2 regions of the Pseudarthrobacter sp. 1G09 genome follow, and region 1 is predicted to be linked to the other one. Evidence: riboswitches for the same ligand, from Rfam matches in the RefSeq annotation. Region 1 holds a riboswitch; the other holds the start of a gene.
What was found. Region 1 has a riboswitch for cyclic di-AMP ahead of ACP3TD_RS05210 (C40 family peptidase). Riboswitches for the same ligand answer to the same signal wherever they lie in the genome.
Positions count from the first base shown of each region.

Region 2: linked by a shared signal. The riboswitch ahead of ACP3TD_RS11315 (LysM peptidoglycan-binding domain-containing protein) and the one ahead of ACP3TD_RS05210 (C40 family peptidase) in region 1 are both predicted to bind cyclic di-AMP.

Region 1 is NZ_CP188306.1:1,114,468-1,121,831, forward strand. It holds gene ACP3TD_RS05205 (M23 family metallopeptidase) at 1-796, shown strand, start outside; cyclic di-AMP (ydaO/yuaA leader) riboswitch at 925-1,106, shown strand; gene ACP3TD_RS05210 (C40 family peptidase) at 1,177-1,863, shown strand; gene ACP3TD_RS05215 (NlpC/P60 family protein) at 2,020-2,799, shown strand; gene ACP3TD_RS05220 (HNH endonuclease) at 3,045-3,545, shown strand; gene mobA (molybdenum cofactor guanylyltransferase) at 3,593-4,252, shown strand; gene ACP3TD_RS05230 (DUF6457 domain-containing protein) at 4,268-4,561, shown strand; gene ACP3TD_RS05235 (molybdopterin molybdotransferase MoeA) at 4,558-6,048, shown strand; gene fdhD (formate dehydrogenase accessory sulfurtransferase FdhD) at 6,115-6,993, shown strand; gene ACP3TD_RS05245 (alpha-mannosidase) at 7,117-7,364, shown strand, end outside.
Region 2 is NZ_CP188306.1:2,452,257-2,459,620, forward strand. It holds gene ACP3TD_RS11290 (DUF1810 domain-containing protein) at 1-34, opposite strand, end outside; gene ACP3TD_RS11295 (DNA alkylation repair protein) at 37-567, opposite strand; gene ACP3TD_RS11300 (TraR/DksA family transcriptional regulator) at 564-920, opposite strand; gene ACP3TD_RS11305 (lytic transglycosylase domain-containing protein) at 941-2,275, opposite strand; gene ACP3TD_RS11310 (hypothetical protein) at 2,376-3,344, shown strand; cyclic di-AMP (ydaO/yuaA leader) riboswitch at 3,530-3,702, shown strand; gene ACP3TD_RS11315 (LysM peptidoglycan-binding domain-containing protein) at 3,706-4,551, shown strand; gene ACP3TD_RS11320 (protein adenylyltransferase SelO) at 4,644-6,119, opposite strand; gene ACP3TD_RS11325 (ribonuclease Z) at 6,116-7,042, opposite strand; gene ACP3TD_RS11330 (mycothiol transferase) at 7,035-7,364, opposite strand, start outside.

The DNA of each region.
Region 1 (7,364 bases):
CCCCGCTGCTACGCCGCGTGCTGTCGGGGCCGTCCAAGCTGCCGAGACCCCGCGCCCCCGCGATCTCCACCGTGACGCGCGCCGCCGTCGGGGTCCATTCCGCCAGATAACGGAATTCGCCTCGGCCAGCGGCATCGGCCAGAAGGCCGGCATCGCGCTTGCCGCCACCGGCCTGGTGCTTACCGTTACCGTCCCTGTCACCAGTCCCGTCATGGCAACTGACGCCAGCGGAACCGGTGCCGTTGCCGCCTCATCGGTGACGCCGCAGCCCGCAATTTCCGCGGAAGCAGGCGCCCAGATCGACTTCAGCCGCTCCGCCGTCGTCACCCAGGCGGACCCTGACGGCAAGCTCAAGCAGCTGCTCAGCGCCCAGTCCGCAGGATCGGTCTCCCGGGCTGCATCCGCCGGTACCCTGGGGGCCCCGCTGGCCACCATGACCACGGCATCGCCGTTCGGCTACCGCGTCAGCCCCATCACCGGCGGCACCGGCGACTTCCACCGCGGGCAGGACTATGTTGCCCAGTGCGGTACCTCCGTGATGGCTGCCGCCACCGGAACCGTGACCTTTGTGGGCTGGCACCAGTACGGCGGCGGCAACAGGGTGGTGGTGGACCACGGCAACGGCCTGGAGACCACCTACAACCACCTGTCGTCGTTCAACGTGAAGGAGGGCCAAACCGTCTCCCGGGGCGACGTCATAGCCCTTAGCGGGACCACCGGCGCCTCCACGGGCTGCCACCTCCACTTTGAAGTCCAGGTCAACGGCGAGGTTGTCGACCCCACCGGTTGGCTCTAGCCAAATGATGGTGGACTCTCGAATGGCCGTGACCCGCCGTGACCTGAATGTGACATTCAATCAAAACTGCTGTACCGTCTAACTCGCGTCAACTTTTCCGAAGTTGACGCTCTTGAGTGGATTGCCTAACTCTGCCACCGCTCAAGGTCCGTTCGCATTTCATCGTCTGGCAGGGGCGGGGGAACCAATTTTGGCCTTCTTGTTTCGAAGGCCTTGGGGTTAAGTCACGAAAGCTTCCTTGGAAGCCGTGTGGCCGGGTGACTCCCATCCGAATCCGACAGCTCACCTCGCAGGCATTGGGAGAGGCTACCTTCGTGTCTTCACGCCATAATGCTGCGCGCCACCGTGCGCAAACGGTTCGTACCAACCCTTTGGGCGCCGTGTCCAAGGCTGTTAGTGCCAATGCCGGGACGGTGGGTCGCCAGGCTGCAGTAGTTGCAGCCGCTTCCGGCCTCGTTCTGGGTATGGGCCTGCCGGCCGTCGCGGACACCACCGCGGGCGTCTCGGCATCCACCGAGTCGGGTTCGGCCCAGACTGCCCTCGCCGTCACCGCGGCACCTACCGCCACTGTTTCCTTCGAGCGCCCGGTCATCAAGACCACCGCCGCTCCGAAGCCGGAGCCGGTACGCACCCAGTCCACTGCTTCAGCAGCACGGGATGCCGGCAACGCCGTCACCGCAGCCGCTGGCTCAACCGAAGCTGCCTCCGAGAAGCTCGCGGAGACTGTTTCCTCCGCTGCCACCTCGGGCATCGCGGCTATCGCGTACACCGGCATTGGGCACCCGTACGTGTGGGGCGGCACCAGCCCCAACGGCTGGGACTGCTCCGGATTCACCCAGTGGGTCTACGCCCAGGCCGGCATCAGCATCCCTCGCGTCAATGCCTGGAACGCCATGAAGCCCACCTCCACCCCCCAGCCTGGCGACCTCGTCATGCAGAACGGCGGCGCACACGTTGGCATCTACGTCGGCAACGGCATGATGATCAGCGCGCTCAACCCGTCCCAGGGCACCCTTCTTCACGCGGTTGCCGCCACCGGAACCTCCTCGTTTTACACCATGAACTAGTTTCTGGGGCCCCAGGCCCCAGAAACTTTTTCTTTGCCCCCGTTTTCGCTAAATCACACATCCCCGTTCGGGACGCGCCGACGTACCCCCAAGATGCCGGCGCGTCCAAAACCCCCGTGTTGCCTACAGGCCCGGGGACAACGAAAGAGAGAACTGATGACGACTCGTGCTACCGCACGGCATCGCGCCGAAGTCACCAAGACCAACTCAATCGCCATTATCGCCAAGGCTGTTGGCGGCAACGCCGGCGGCGTTGGGCGCCAGGCAGCGGTTATCGCCGCAGCCTCGGGCCTGGTCCTGACCAGCGGCATCGCCGCAAACGCAGCTGACACCAACGTCCAGCGCGACTCCGCTCCTGCATCCGCTTTTGAAGTTGGAACAGCTGTGGAAGCTCCGATTTCTGCGGCTTCCACCATCAACATCTCCTTCGAGAAGCCGGCCGTCAGCACCAGCCCGGCTCCGGTGGTTGAAGCAGAGCCCGAGGTTGAGGTCCAGGAAGCCGCTCCGGCTCCGGCCGCCCAGACGGCCGCAACCCAGACCGCTGCAGCGCCGAAGGTCACCGCTACCGTCACGGCGCAGCCCGCATCTGCTCCCCAGGCATCTGCCAGCGGCAAGGGCGCAGCAATCCTGTCCGCAGCGTACGCCCAGCTCGGCGTCAACCAGGACTGCACGATGCTCGTCACCAACTCGCTGGCTGCCGTGGGCATCAACTTCCACGACTGGCCCGCCGGCTACCTCTCCCTGGGCCGCACCGTGAGCGCTGCCGAGGCCCAGCCCGGCGACCTGATCTACTACGCCGACGGCGGCGCCGGCATGGCCCACATCGCTGTTTACGCCGGCAATGGCCAGGCAGTGCACGGCGGCTACAACGGCAACCAGACCGTGGTGTTCAGCGCCAACGTCGGTTCCGGACCGGTTTTCATCCGCGTCAACTGATCCTCCCGACAGGGCCGGCCTGTACGGCCGCCCGTCGGAATGAAGGACCCCTGCCCACCGGCAGGGGTCCTTTGCCGTTCACAGGCGGTACGCTCCGGACGCCCTTCCCTGACGATGCTGCGTGCCGTGATTAGCTGATCCTGCATTTCTTTGTTTACTCTTGTGGTGTCGATCCATAGCCCGGACATGCCGAGGGCAGCCGGCCCTCGTGCCCCTGACGGGTGCGGCCGTGAAGAGGTACGTGCATGCGCACTCTCGTTCTGAATGCTGGATATGAACCGCTGGCGGTCATTACTTTCCGCCGGGCGCTGGTGCTTGTGCTCACGGGCAAAGCAAGCGTGGTAGCCGAGGGCGATGATCCCGTGGTGGGTCCGCAGGAAATCCTGGGCCGCCCTTCCGTGATTCTCCTCAACCGCTACATCCGCCCCAGATACAACCATGCCACTGCCGTCAGCCGCCGCGGCGTCCTGAGACGGGATGGGCATAAGTGTGCATACTGCGGAAAAGCAGCGCACACGATCGACCATGTTCACCCCAAGTCACGCGGAGGGGCGGACTCCTGGGAGAACCTGGTGGCTGCCTGCCTGCGCTGCAACAACGTCAAAGGCGATCACACGCCCGCTGAAATGGGCTGGAAGCTGCGGTTCGAGCCGGCGCCGCCGCATGGCACCATCTGGCAGATTAGGGAATTGGAAAAGCCCACGCCGGCGTGGGATCCGTTCCTCCTGCCGGAGCGGGCCGCCTGATATGCGCTGACTGTCAGACGTGCGCCGGCACTGGCTACGCTTGAACCATGCAAAACGACGTGCCGGCCTTTGATGCCATCATTTTGGCGGGAGGCCGATCCTCACGGCTGGGAGGAGTCCCGAAACAGGGACTGCTGTTTCGCGGAACCACGCTCCTGAACCGGTCCATTGCAGCCGTTGAAGGAGCCCGGGCCACCGTGATTGTCGGCCCGGATCCCGGTCCGTTGCCCCCCGGAGTGCTCACGTGCCGTGAAGAGCCGGAGTTCGCCGGGCCCGCAGCGGCTATTGCCACCGGCCTGGACGTCCTGGGCCGGGCCGGGGCCGGCGCTCCGCACACCCTCGTCCTGGCCTGTGACATGCCATTGGTCTCCGGGGCTGTGCGTGCCCTTCTGGATGAGTTGTCCACTGGGAAGAGATCGGGGTCTTATATGGCCTGTACTGAGGATGAACACGGCGCCGGGAGGATGCAGCCGCTGGCCGGACTTTATAGCACAGGGATGCTAAAAAAGTCCGCCCTGGAAATGGCCACGAACGGCCGGTTGGTCAACGGATCAGTCCGCTCACTCCTTGCTAGTCTGGACGTGCAGCTTGTCGCCGTTCCGGCCGCTTACACGGCAGATGTGGACACGTGGGACGATGCCGCCGCACTGGGGATTGCCGCCGGCAGCCCGGACGTGGAGGACGGGGCCGGGCGCGGCCGCAGCTAACTTTGGAGGCACGTGGTGAAGAGCCAGGACGAAACACTGGAGGAATGGTGCAGGTCGCTGCTCCAGGCCTACGAGCTTGAGGAAGTTCAGGTGGACATCGATGCCATCCTTTCCCTTGCCGGCGTGGCGGCGCATTCCGTGGTCCGTCCCGCCGCCCCGCTGACCACCTTCATCGCCGGATTCGCCGCGGGCCTGGCCTCGAACTCCGGCAGTTCGACGGATGCCGTGGCCATGGAAAAGGCCCTCGCCGTCGCCCGCACACTGGCGGCCGACTATGACACTGAAGCCGCCGGGGCCCCCGGCGAATGACAGAATCACCCGGGCAGGACGCAGCATCGCCCGCAGGGCATGAACACAGCCACGACCACGGCAACGGACACCCGCAAGGACAACTGCAGGAACAACCGCAGGGACAGAACGACGAAGGTCAGGCCGGAACCGGCCAGGAACAGGAAGAGGGCCAGAGCCAGGGCCACCATCACCTGGCCCACACCTGGGCGGAAGCACGCCAGGCCGCCTTTGACGCCGCAACGCCCATCCCGCCTGGACCGGTGCCGCTGGACCAAGCCCAGGCCCGCAGGTTGGAGCAGGACATCATTGCGCTTCAGGACATGCCGCACTATGCTTCCTCGGCCATGGACGGCTGGGCAGTCAACGGGTCCGGGCCGTGGATCCCTGTGGAACCCGGAGCCCGGCTGGCGCCGCACCAGGCGAGCCCCATTGTTACCGGCGGACTCATCCCGCCCGGCGGCAAGGGGATCCTGCGCAGCGAAAGTGCCGTCCTCGCCGAGGACGAGGACGGGCTCCCCGTCCTCGCCACGGGTGGAACCGCCCGCCCCGGCGAACCGCGCAACGGCCAGCACGTGCGCAAAGCAGGCGAGGAAGCACAGGAAGGGGACATCCTTGTTCCGGCGGGGGCGACCCTGAATCCGGCGCACCTGGCGCTTGCTGCACTGGCCGGATATGACGAGCTGGAGGTACAGGGCAAACCCCTCGTGCGCCTGCTGCTGACAGGGTCCGAGGTGGTGGTGCACGGCCTGCCTGCCCCGGGGAAGGTCCGGGACACGTTTGGTCATCAGCTGCCGGCCGTCGTTGGCATGCTCGGTGGCATCCCGGGCGGCCAGCAGCGCATCGGCGACTCCTATGGGGAGTGGCTCGCGGCCCTGGAGGACGTGGTGCCGGAGGGTCCCGGCGCACCCGGGCTCCCGGCCGACGTCGTCATCACTACCGGGGGGACGGGCCGTTCCGGCACGGATCATCTCCGCCGCGCCGTTGCCGAACTGGGCGGCCGGCTGGTGGTTGATGGCGTGGCCATGCGGCCCGGGCACCCGGTGGTGCTGGCCGAACTCCCCGACGGCCGGTTCGTCCTGGGCCTGCCCGGCAATCCGCTCGCCGCCATGATGGCGCTCTTTACAGTGGGCGCGCCCCTGTTGGCTGCCCTGGGTCACGGAACGCTGCCGGAGGTGCAGGAAGTGGCCTCCGGAACGCTCATAGACCCGGATCCGGGCCGCACGCGCCTCATGCCGTTCCGGCTGTTGTACGGGATGGCGTCGCCGGCTCAGCACACCGGCCCGGGCATGATGCGCGGGCTTGCGACGGCCGACGGCGTCATGGTGGTTCCGCCGCACGGCGTGCAGCTGGGGGAGCAGGTGCCGGCTTTCGCGCTGCCGTGGGGCCCGCCCATTCCAGCGCCTGCGGATCCCGCCAAGGCCAAACCGCGGAGCAGCAGGACGTCCCGGACGGCGGCGAAGTCCGGCCCTGCGGGGCCAGTGGACTGGAGCGCCCTTCTCGGCTGAGCCGGAGCTTGGCCGGGCAGGCGCCCTGCAGTGCGATGATGGAGACATGAACAGGCAGGACGGTCCATGGGACGCGTGACGCAGCGCCGCAAGGTGCATAAGTATGTCCTGGACGGCTCGCCGAAGGCGCTGGAGTTTCCCGTCCGCTACCGCGAGGATGTCCTGGCAGTGGAGGAACCGCTGGAAATCCGGCTGGGCAGCCTCTCCTATTCGGTCACCATGCGGACCCCGGGCGACGACTTCGACCTGGTAGCCGGCTTCCTGGTATCCGAGGGCGTGATCTGGACCCCGGACCAGTTGGTATCCCTGCGCTTCTGCGCCGGCGAGGACGAGAACGGTGTCCATACGTTCAACGTGGTGGAGGCCCAGCTGCGTCCTGATGTCCCACTGCCGGAAACGGGACGGAACGTTTATACGTCCAGCTCCTGCGGCATCTGCGGGACGGACTCCATTGAAGCCGTGCGGAAGTCGTCGCACCACAGCCCCGCGGCGGACCCCCTCACGCTCGACGCGCACGTACTGGCATCTCTGCCCGCACTGCTCCGGAAATCGCAGCGACTCTTCGACGATACCGGCGGGGTGCACGCTGCAGGGCTTTTCCGGATTGAGGACGACGGCGGTGTGCAGCTGCTGTGCCTCCGCGAGGACGTGGGACGGCACAACGCGGTGGACAAGGTGGTGGGCTGGGCCCTGCGCGAAGGGCTCCTGCCACTGCGCGGCACCGTCCTCCAGGTGTCCGGCCGGGCATCATTCGAGCTGGTCCAGAAGGCGGCCCAGGCGGGTATCCCCGTGTTGGCTGCCGTCAGCGCGCCGTCCAGCCTGGCCGTGGAACTCGCCGAGGCCAGCGGCCTGACGCTTGCCGGTTTCAGCCGGGGAACCAGCCTTAATGTTTACGCGGGGGCAGCCAGGATCAGCAGCCCGGCAATTGCCTCCGCGCCCGCCTGACGCTCCACCACCCCCCCTCGGATGCTCCCGCAAGGGGGTTGGTTTGCTGGCTACCAGCGGGTAGATTTGTCCATCGAATGGACACGATGATCCAATTTTTTCAAGCGCTAAAGAGGGCCCACATTGCATGACGACCGCCGGATCACGGAAGTCCGTCTCACCAGGTTTGTACGTGAGCGCATCGACCCTGCTGTCTACAGCCGGACCGTGCCCCTGACCCTGAGCAGCTGGGACGTACCGGATGAGCCGGTACCCGCCCTCGAAGCGATGCGGCAGCAGTTCCAGCCCCTCGAGCATGGCACGGCATGGGGCAAACCGTGGAGCACCAGGTGGCTCCGGCTGCAGGGCGACGTACCCGAGTCGTGGGGCAC
Region 2 (7,364 bases), 1.3 Mb from region 1:
CAGTGAAACGCTCGAGGTTAAAGGGATCGTCCATAGTCATTCTCCTTTGTGGTGGGACAGTGTTGCTGCTGCCGCCCGCAGGTGGGCGTCCGGGTCGGCACCCCATCGGGCCAGTACGGTTTCCGCGCGTTGCCGGTTGCGGTGCTCCAGCCTCTCCAGGAGCGGCCGCAGAACGTCGGTGACGAGCGGATCGGCAAGTTCGGGTGCATGCGCGGACCGGAGGAATCCCTCAACGCGGGTCAGATCCGAATGCCGCAGCAGGGCCACCCGCGACTGGAGCAGCACCACCGCTGCTTGGCGGCGTTCGAAGACCGGCCGGGCGCCCGGTTTCGGTTGGCCCCACAGTTCCGAGGCAAGCTGGACCACGGCATCGTGGTCCAGGTCCTTGAACTTGCGGAGGGCGTCGCGGATGGTCCCGCGCACGGCGCCCACGGAGGAACCATAGGAGCCGAGGGTGCCGCCAAACCTGCTGCCGACGTCGTCCGCGCGGTACCAGGCGCCCTCGTTCTGCAGCGTGCGGTCGATGAAACCGGCCGCCTCGGCGACGGCGTCCGGACCGGTGCTCACGAGCGCCCTGCGGCTGAGTGGTCGATGCAGTACGGCGTCCAGGGCCGGGCCTCAAGCCTGCCTTCGGCGATGGGCCGGCCGCATACGGCGCAGCTGCCATACGTTCCGGCGGCGATCCGGTCCAGGGCCGCTTCCACCTGGTCCAGGCTGGCTGAGCTCTGGTTCAGCAGCGCCGAGGCCTGGGACAGCTCGAAGGCGATGGTGGCACCCTCAGGATCGTGTTCGTCGTCCACGTTGGCTCCCTGGCGGGCGGAGTTGGCGGCGGCGATGTCCGCCCGCAACGCCGGCAGCAAGGCCAGTTTCAGCTGCCGCTCCTCTTCGAGCAGCAGCCGGAAGCGTTCGTAGTCAGCCATGGGAAAAGCCTAGTCCTGCGTCAGTACCAGTTGTTCACCATTGAGTGGCTCCAGGCTCCGCAGGGCGAGCCGTACCTGTCGCGGATGTATCCCAGACCCCACTCAACCTGGGTCCGGTAGCTGGTCAGCCAGTCACTGCCGGCGCTCGCGTACTTCCCGGGCGGCAATGCCTGGGGGATCCCGTAGGCGCCCGAGTAGGGGTTGGTGGCCGTGGTCTGCCAGTTCGACTCCTTGGTCCACAGCTGCGCCAGGCACAGGAACTGATCCTGGCCCCAGCCGTAGGCGCCCAGGCGTCCGGCGGCGTAGCTCTTCGCTCCGGCAGGATCGTTCACGGCACCACCGGGAACGGAGGGTACGACGACGGGCGGCGGCCCCGGCTGGGCCGGGGGCCCGGGCGCCGGGGCAGGGTCCGCCGGGGCGGGCTTCAACGGCGCGGGCTTCAACGGCGCGGGACCGGCAGCACCCGGCGGCGCCGCGGCCGCGGGCGGTGGCACCTCCACGCGGGCGTCCGCTGCGGCTTTCGCCGCCCGATCCGAGTCCCGTTGGGCTTGTTCCCGGGCGGCGGCCCGCTTCGCTGCCTGCGAGGCTTCGTAAGCGGCGAGGGCGGCCTGGCCCTGCCGGAACTCCCCCTCAACGGCCGCGGTTGTTCCCTTGAGTGAGGCCAGCTGTGCCGTGAGTTCCCCGCCGTGCTGCTGCTCTTCGCTGATGTGGCGGGCTACGGCGTCCTGCGCCGACCTGGCCCCGGCAAGCCTGGTTCCTGCCTCCTTGGCCAGGTTTTCCCGTTCGGACCGTGCGGCCTTCTCCTGTTCACCCAGGGACGATGCCACCTTCGCGGAGGACGCCGCGCGGTCCACCAGGCCGGCCGTCTTCGCGCCCACCAGCTCCACTATGTTGAGTCCGTGGACGCTGCCGGACTCAAGGGCGTCCAGGGCCATGAAGAATCCGGCCGTGGTTGCACCGGTCTTGTACGACTGCACGGCAAGGGCGCCGATCTCCCTGCGGTGCTGCTGCAGTTCCCCGTTGGCTGCTGCCGACTGCGCCGCCAGGGCTTCGACCCGGCTGTTGGCTGCGGTGAGTGCGGCTTCGGCAGTGGCGTACTCCGCCGCAGCCGTCACGGCCGCGCCGCCAAGCGTTCCTGCGTCCGCCTGCAAACCGGCGAGGAGGCTGCCGATCCGGGTGATTTCGGCCGCTGTGCCCGCTTCAGACTCCCTGGCTTTCCGGACGTCCTCCCATGAGGGGTATCTTTCCGGCGGGAGCTCCGCGGCCGACGCCGGAACAAGGGCTGCGCCCAGCAGGGCAAACACCAGAAGTCCTCCGAGCACCGGGGACTTCAGTTTGGTAACGAACAGGGGCATAGTCCCGTAGCCTACGGCCTCAACCACAGGTTGAGGGTTTACAGCTGTGGATTGTTATCCAGCAGAGACGGAAGCCGCGCCGCAGCCCTAGACTGTGCCCATGGCCGGCGCCATCACACCAAGCACCACACCAGCCCGCCGCGGCCCGGCCTCCGCACGGACGGCAGGACGGGCAAACGCCAGGCTGCCGTTGCCGTTCCTGACCGCGGCAGTACTGGCGGTGTCGGCCTGCACCCCGCAGCAGCCCACCCCTGCAGCGTCCCCCGCTGCCACCGCCCCCGGGCCGGTGACCATCGAGGTAAACCAGTCCCGCGACCAGTACGGGCAGCATGCCATCCTGCTCCAGCTCACCAACACCACGGACGGTCTCCTGACAGTGGACCTGGCGCGCGTCAGTTCCCCGCTGTTCGACGGGGACATCGAGTGGACCCCGCAAGCGGGCAGCCTGGAGCTTCCGCCGCACCAGCCCAAAAGCGTGCCCGCACAGCTTCCACCCCCGGCCTGCGCTGACCTGGCAACGGCATCGCCGCAGGCCAGCGCCACGGTATCCTTCGCTGCGGAAGGACAGCACCCGGCAGCGCTGAGCCTTCCGGCGCCGGATCCCTTCGGCGTGCTGCCGCGCAACAATAGCGAGCTCTGCCTGGCCGCCGACGCCGCGAAAGTGGCCGGACTGGCCCTGGACCCGCACCTTGGGGTGGCGGCGGACGGCCGCACCGCCGTCGTCCTCCTTCGCATCAGCCCCCAGCCGACGGCCCCTGGAGGGACTCCGCCCCTCACGCTGCGCAGCGTGGGCGGCACTCCCCTGCTGGCGGAGGCCGGGCCCGAGTCCGGGGCTGAGCCGTGGCCGCGGAACCTGACGGTCCGGACGGGGGAAACCGGCACTGTCCTGGCCCTGAGGGTGCGCCCCGCCCGGTGCGATCCACACGCCGTGGCGGAAGATAAAGTGGGCACCCTGCTGCCCCTCACCGTCACCGTCGGGACCCGGGAAGGTGTCCTGAAAGTGGCCGCCGGCGGGCCGTTGCGTGCGCAACTTTATGACTTTGTTACGCAGGCCTGCCAGACCGGCTAGGCCCCGGGCATCATCCGAGGTCACCGCGGCGTTCCGGGGCGCCCTCCGGCCGGTGGCTTCATCCGAGAGGTCCGACTCGTATGTTATCCAAATGTGACAATCGGGTGAACGTCGGGTTATGGTCGTACACGTGTCCCTCCCAAGCGGGACATTCCCCTCAGCTTGCCGAGCCCTGCCGCTGAACCGGGATTCAATCGCTTTCCAGCTGGCAGGGACGGGGGAACCAAGTTTCCGCGGCTTCACCGAAGCCTTGGGGTTAAGTCGATAGCGCCTTCCGTCCCTGACGAAGTGCGCTACCGGCCGGGCATCTCCAGCCCGAACCCGACAGCTCACCCCGCAGGCATGGGAGAGGCGATCAACCGTGTCAAAAAATTTCACCACCGCCCGTCACCGCGCTACTCCGGCCGGCTCCATCGCGCTTCAGGGTTTGGCCGTGACGGCCAAGGCCCAGGCCCGGACATTTGGACGCCCGGCACTCGCAGTAGCCGCAGCATCGGGCATTGCGTTCGGCGTCGGAGCTCCGGCACATGCAGGCGTGACCGGCCCGGACAGCACCGAAACCACTAACGTCCAGGCATACTCGGCTCCGGCCGCGCCCGTAGCCGCTGCCCCTGCAGCCGCTGCCGGCAACGTCCACACGGTTGCTTCCGGTGACACCCTCGGCGCCATTGCGTCCGCCTACGGGGTTGGCCTGAACGACGTCCTGGCAGCCAACGGCCTCGACGTTTCCTCGATCATCTACCCCGGTGACCAGATTGCCATTCCCGGCGCCGGCTACGCAGCACCGGCCGCTCCGGCCGTTGCTCCTGCAGCGGCACCGGTCCAGGCCGCAAGCACCGCTCCCGCCAACACCGGCATGAACCTCGGCTACGCCTCCGCAACGCCTGCGGCCACCGGCTCGGGCACGGGCGCTGCCATCCTCGCCAACGCCTACGGCCAGGTTGGCGTTACCCAGGACTGCACCGCCATGGTGGAGAAGGCCCTGCGCGCCGTCGGCAAGTCCGTCGGAGACCTGGCTCCCGGCCAGTTCTTCCAGTACGGCACCGTGGTGGGCGCCCCCGCCCCGGGTGACCTCGTCATCTCCGCGGGCCACGTCGGTGTGTACGCCGGTGACGGCCAGATGGTCAGCGGCGGCGTCAACGGCAGCCAGACCCAGGTGCACTCCGTCAGCTGGGTTGGTGCAGCCTCCTACGTACGGGTCGCATAGCCTGCTGAGCACGTAGCTTCCAGCGCATAGAGCTGCAAAAAGGGCGGTAGCCGGGATGTCCCGGCTACCGCCCTTTTGCTGTGTTGGCAGGCTCAGGTGCCGCAGAAGGTCGTGTACGTCCCGAAGTCCTCCGGGGCACCTTCGGCGTACCGCTCCAGGCCAGGGCGTTCGCTGTACGGCGCCGTCACCGCTTCCAGCAGCCGGTGCAGTGGATCCAGGTCCCCGCCGGTAGCCGCGGCCAGGGCCTCTTCGACGAGGTGGTTCCGGGGAATGTACGCGGGATTGGTGCGGTCCATCAGCCCGGCATCCGGCCCCAGCTTCTGCCAGCGTTCGGCCCAGGCATCGTACGCAGCCAGGTCCATGACCATCCCGCGGACAGGCCGACTGTCACCCCGGGCGGCCTTGGCCAGGTTCCTGAAGAAGAGCGTGTAGTCCACCGGGCCGTCCTTGAGGATGCCGGTGACGCCGTCCACCAGGTCAGAGACCTCCTCGGCTGCCGCCGTATCCGGCTTCCCCGCAGCAAGGCCCAGTTTGGTGGCCATGCCGCCAAACCACGCCGCACTGTAATGCCGCCGGAACCCGCCCAGCGCCTCCACCGCCACGGGAACCGCCGCCTCCTGGTCTTCGTCGATGAGCGGCAGCATGGCTTCGGCGAGGCGGGCCAGGTTCCATTCGGCCATGACCGGCTGGTTGGCGTATGAATACCGGCCACCGACGTCGATGGAGCTGTACACGGCGGCCGGGTTGAACGCGTCGATGAACGCACAGGGGCCGTAATCGATCGTTTCGCCGGAGATGGTCATGTTGTCTGTATTCATCACGCCGTGGACGAACCCCACCAGCATCCACTGCGCCACGAGCGAGGCCTGCGCCGCCACCACGGCCCGGTACAGGGCGAGGTAGGGGTTCTCCTCCGCAGCGGCTTCCGGATAGTGGCGGCTGATGGCATGGTCCGCCAGCCGGCGCAGGAGTTCGGTGTTGTCCGTGGCCCGAGCATACTGGAAGCTGCCCACCCGAAGGTGGCTGCCGGCCACCCGGGCCAGCACTGCGCCGGGCAGCATGTCATCCCGGCGCACCTGCCGTCCGGTCGCCACCACGGCGAGGGAGCGGGTGGTGGGGATGCCGAGGGCATGCATGGCCTCGCTGACCACGTATTCGCGGAGCATGGGCCCGACGACGGCACGGCCGTCACCGGCGCGGGCGAACGGCGTGCGGCCGGAGCCTTTCAGGTGCAGGTCCTTCAGCCGTCCGCGGGCATCCTCCAGCTCACCCAGCAGCAGTGCGCGGCCGTCACCGAGGAGGGGCGAGTAGCCGCCGAACTGGTGCCCGGCGTAGGCCTGGGCCACGGGCGTGGCACCTTCCGGGACGTGGTTGCCCAGCAGGAACCGCACTCCCTCTTCCGAGCCCAGGTACGCCGGGTCGAGCCCCAGTTCCGCGGCGAGCGGTCCGTTGAGTACCAGGAGTTTGGGGTCCGGGGCTTCCTCCGCTTCCCAGGGCACCGCCAGCTCGTTGAGTTCGCGGGCGAAGCGGCCACCCAGGGCGACAGTCGATTCTGCAGCAGCAGTCATGGTTTAAACCCTATCTCCGCGGCGGCCGTTGCAGGCCCGCCGCGGCGGTTCGGAAGGCGGATGCGCTGGAGGTCGTCGGCGGCGATGACTGTGGCGCCCTTGGCGCGGGCAGACGCCTGCCGGGCCAGGAGGGTGACGTCATTGCCGTACCGGGACGAGAAGTGCGTGAGCACCAGCGTCCGTGCGCTCCCATGTCCCGCCAAATCGCCAGCCTGCCCGGCGGTGAGGTGCCGGTACTCCTCCGCCAGCCCGCCGTCGTCGTCGCTGAAGGTGGACTCGGCCACCAGGAGGTCAGCGCCGTCAGCAAGGTCTTCGGCACCGTCGCACGGGGCGGTGTCCATGACGAACGCGAAACGCTGCCCGGGGCGCGGCACGCTGACATCCGCGAGTCCGACGCCGGCAAGGGTACCTTCGCGCCGGAGGCGGCCAACGTCCGGTCCGGCGATGCCCGCTGCCGCAAGGCGGTGGGGCAGGAAGGTGCGGCCCTCGGGCTCGGTGAGGCGGTACCCGTATGTTTCGATCCGGTGCTTGAGCGGCCGGATGTGGAGGCATTCCGCCACCTCGCCGGCGGCGCCGTGGGGATGGAGCCTCAGGTCCAGGCCGGGCGTGCTGACAGAGACCAGCGCCCGCACCACAGCATCCCCGGAGGCCGGGTAGTGCAGGTGGACCGGGTGGTTGACCCCGTCCAGCACCATCCTGGACAGCACGCCGGGCAGTCCGAAGCAGTGGTCGCCGTGGACGTGGGTGAGGCAGATCCTGGTGACCTGCGTTGCCGAAACTCCGGCGTGGATCATCTGGCGCTGCGTCCCTTCGCCGGGATCGAAGAGCAGCCCCTCCCCGTCCCAGCGCAGCAGGTACCCGTTGTGGTTCCGGGTACGGGTGGGCACCTGCGAGGCTGTGCCCAGGACCACCAGTTCACGCACGGCCGCTGCCGTGGCCTGCGGCCGCCAGGCCTTTCGCGTAGGCTGCCTGGCCCACGTGCTGCAGGCAGTCGGCGAGGGTGCTGACAAGCCGGACGCCGAGGGTCACCGGAGGGTCCCAGTTGGTGTCCACGGTCCGGTCAAGGTCCTGGTCTGCCAGTTCCCCGAGGACCTGCATGGTCTGCCGGTGGACGGCGTCGTAGTAGTCCCCCAGCAGGCTCGCCGTGGCGCGGACCGAGTCCACCTGCCCGCTGGTATGCCCGTAGCCGGTGTCCCGGTCCGTCAGCGGGAGGCCGAAGCGGGCAGCGAAACCCGCATGCGTCCA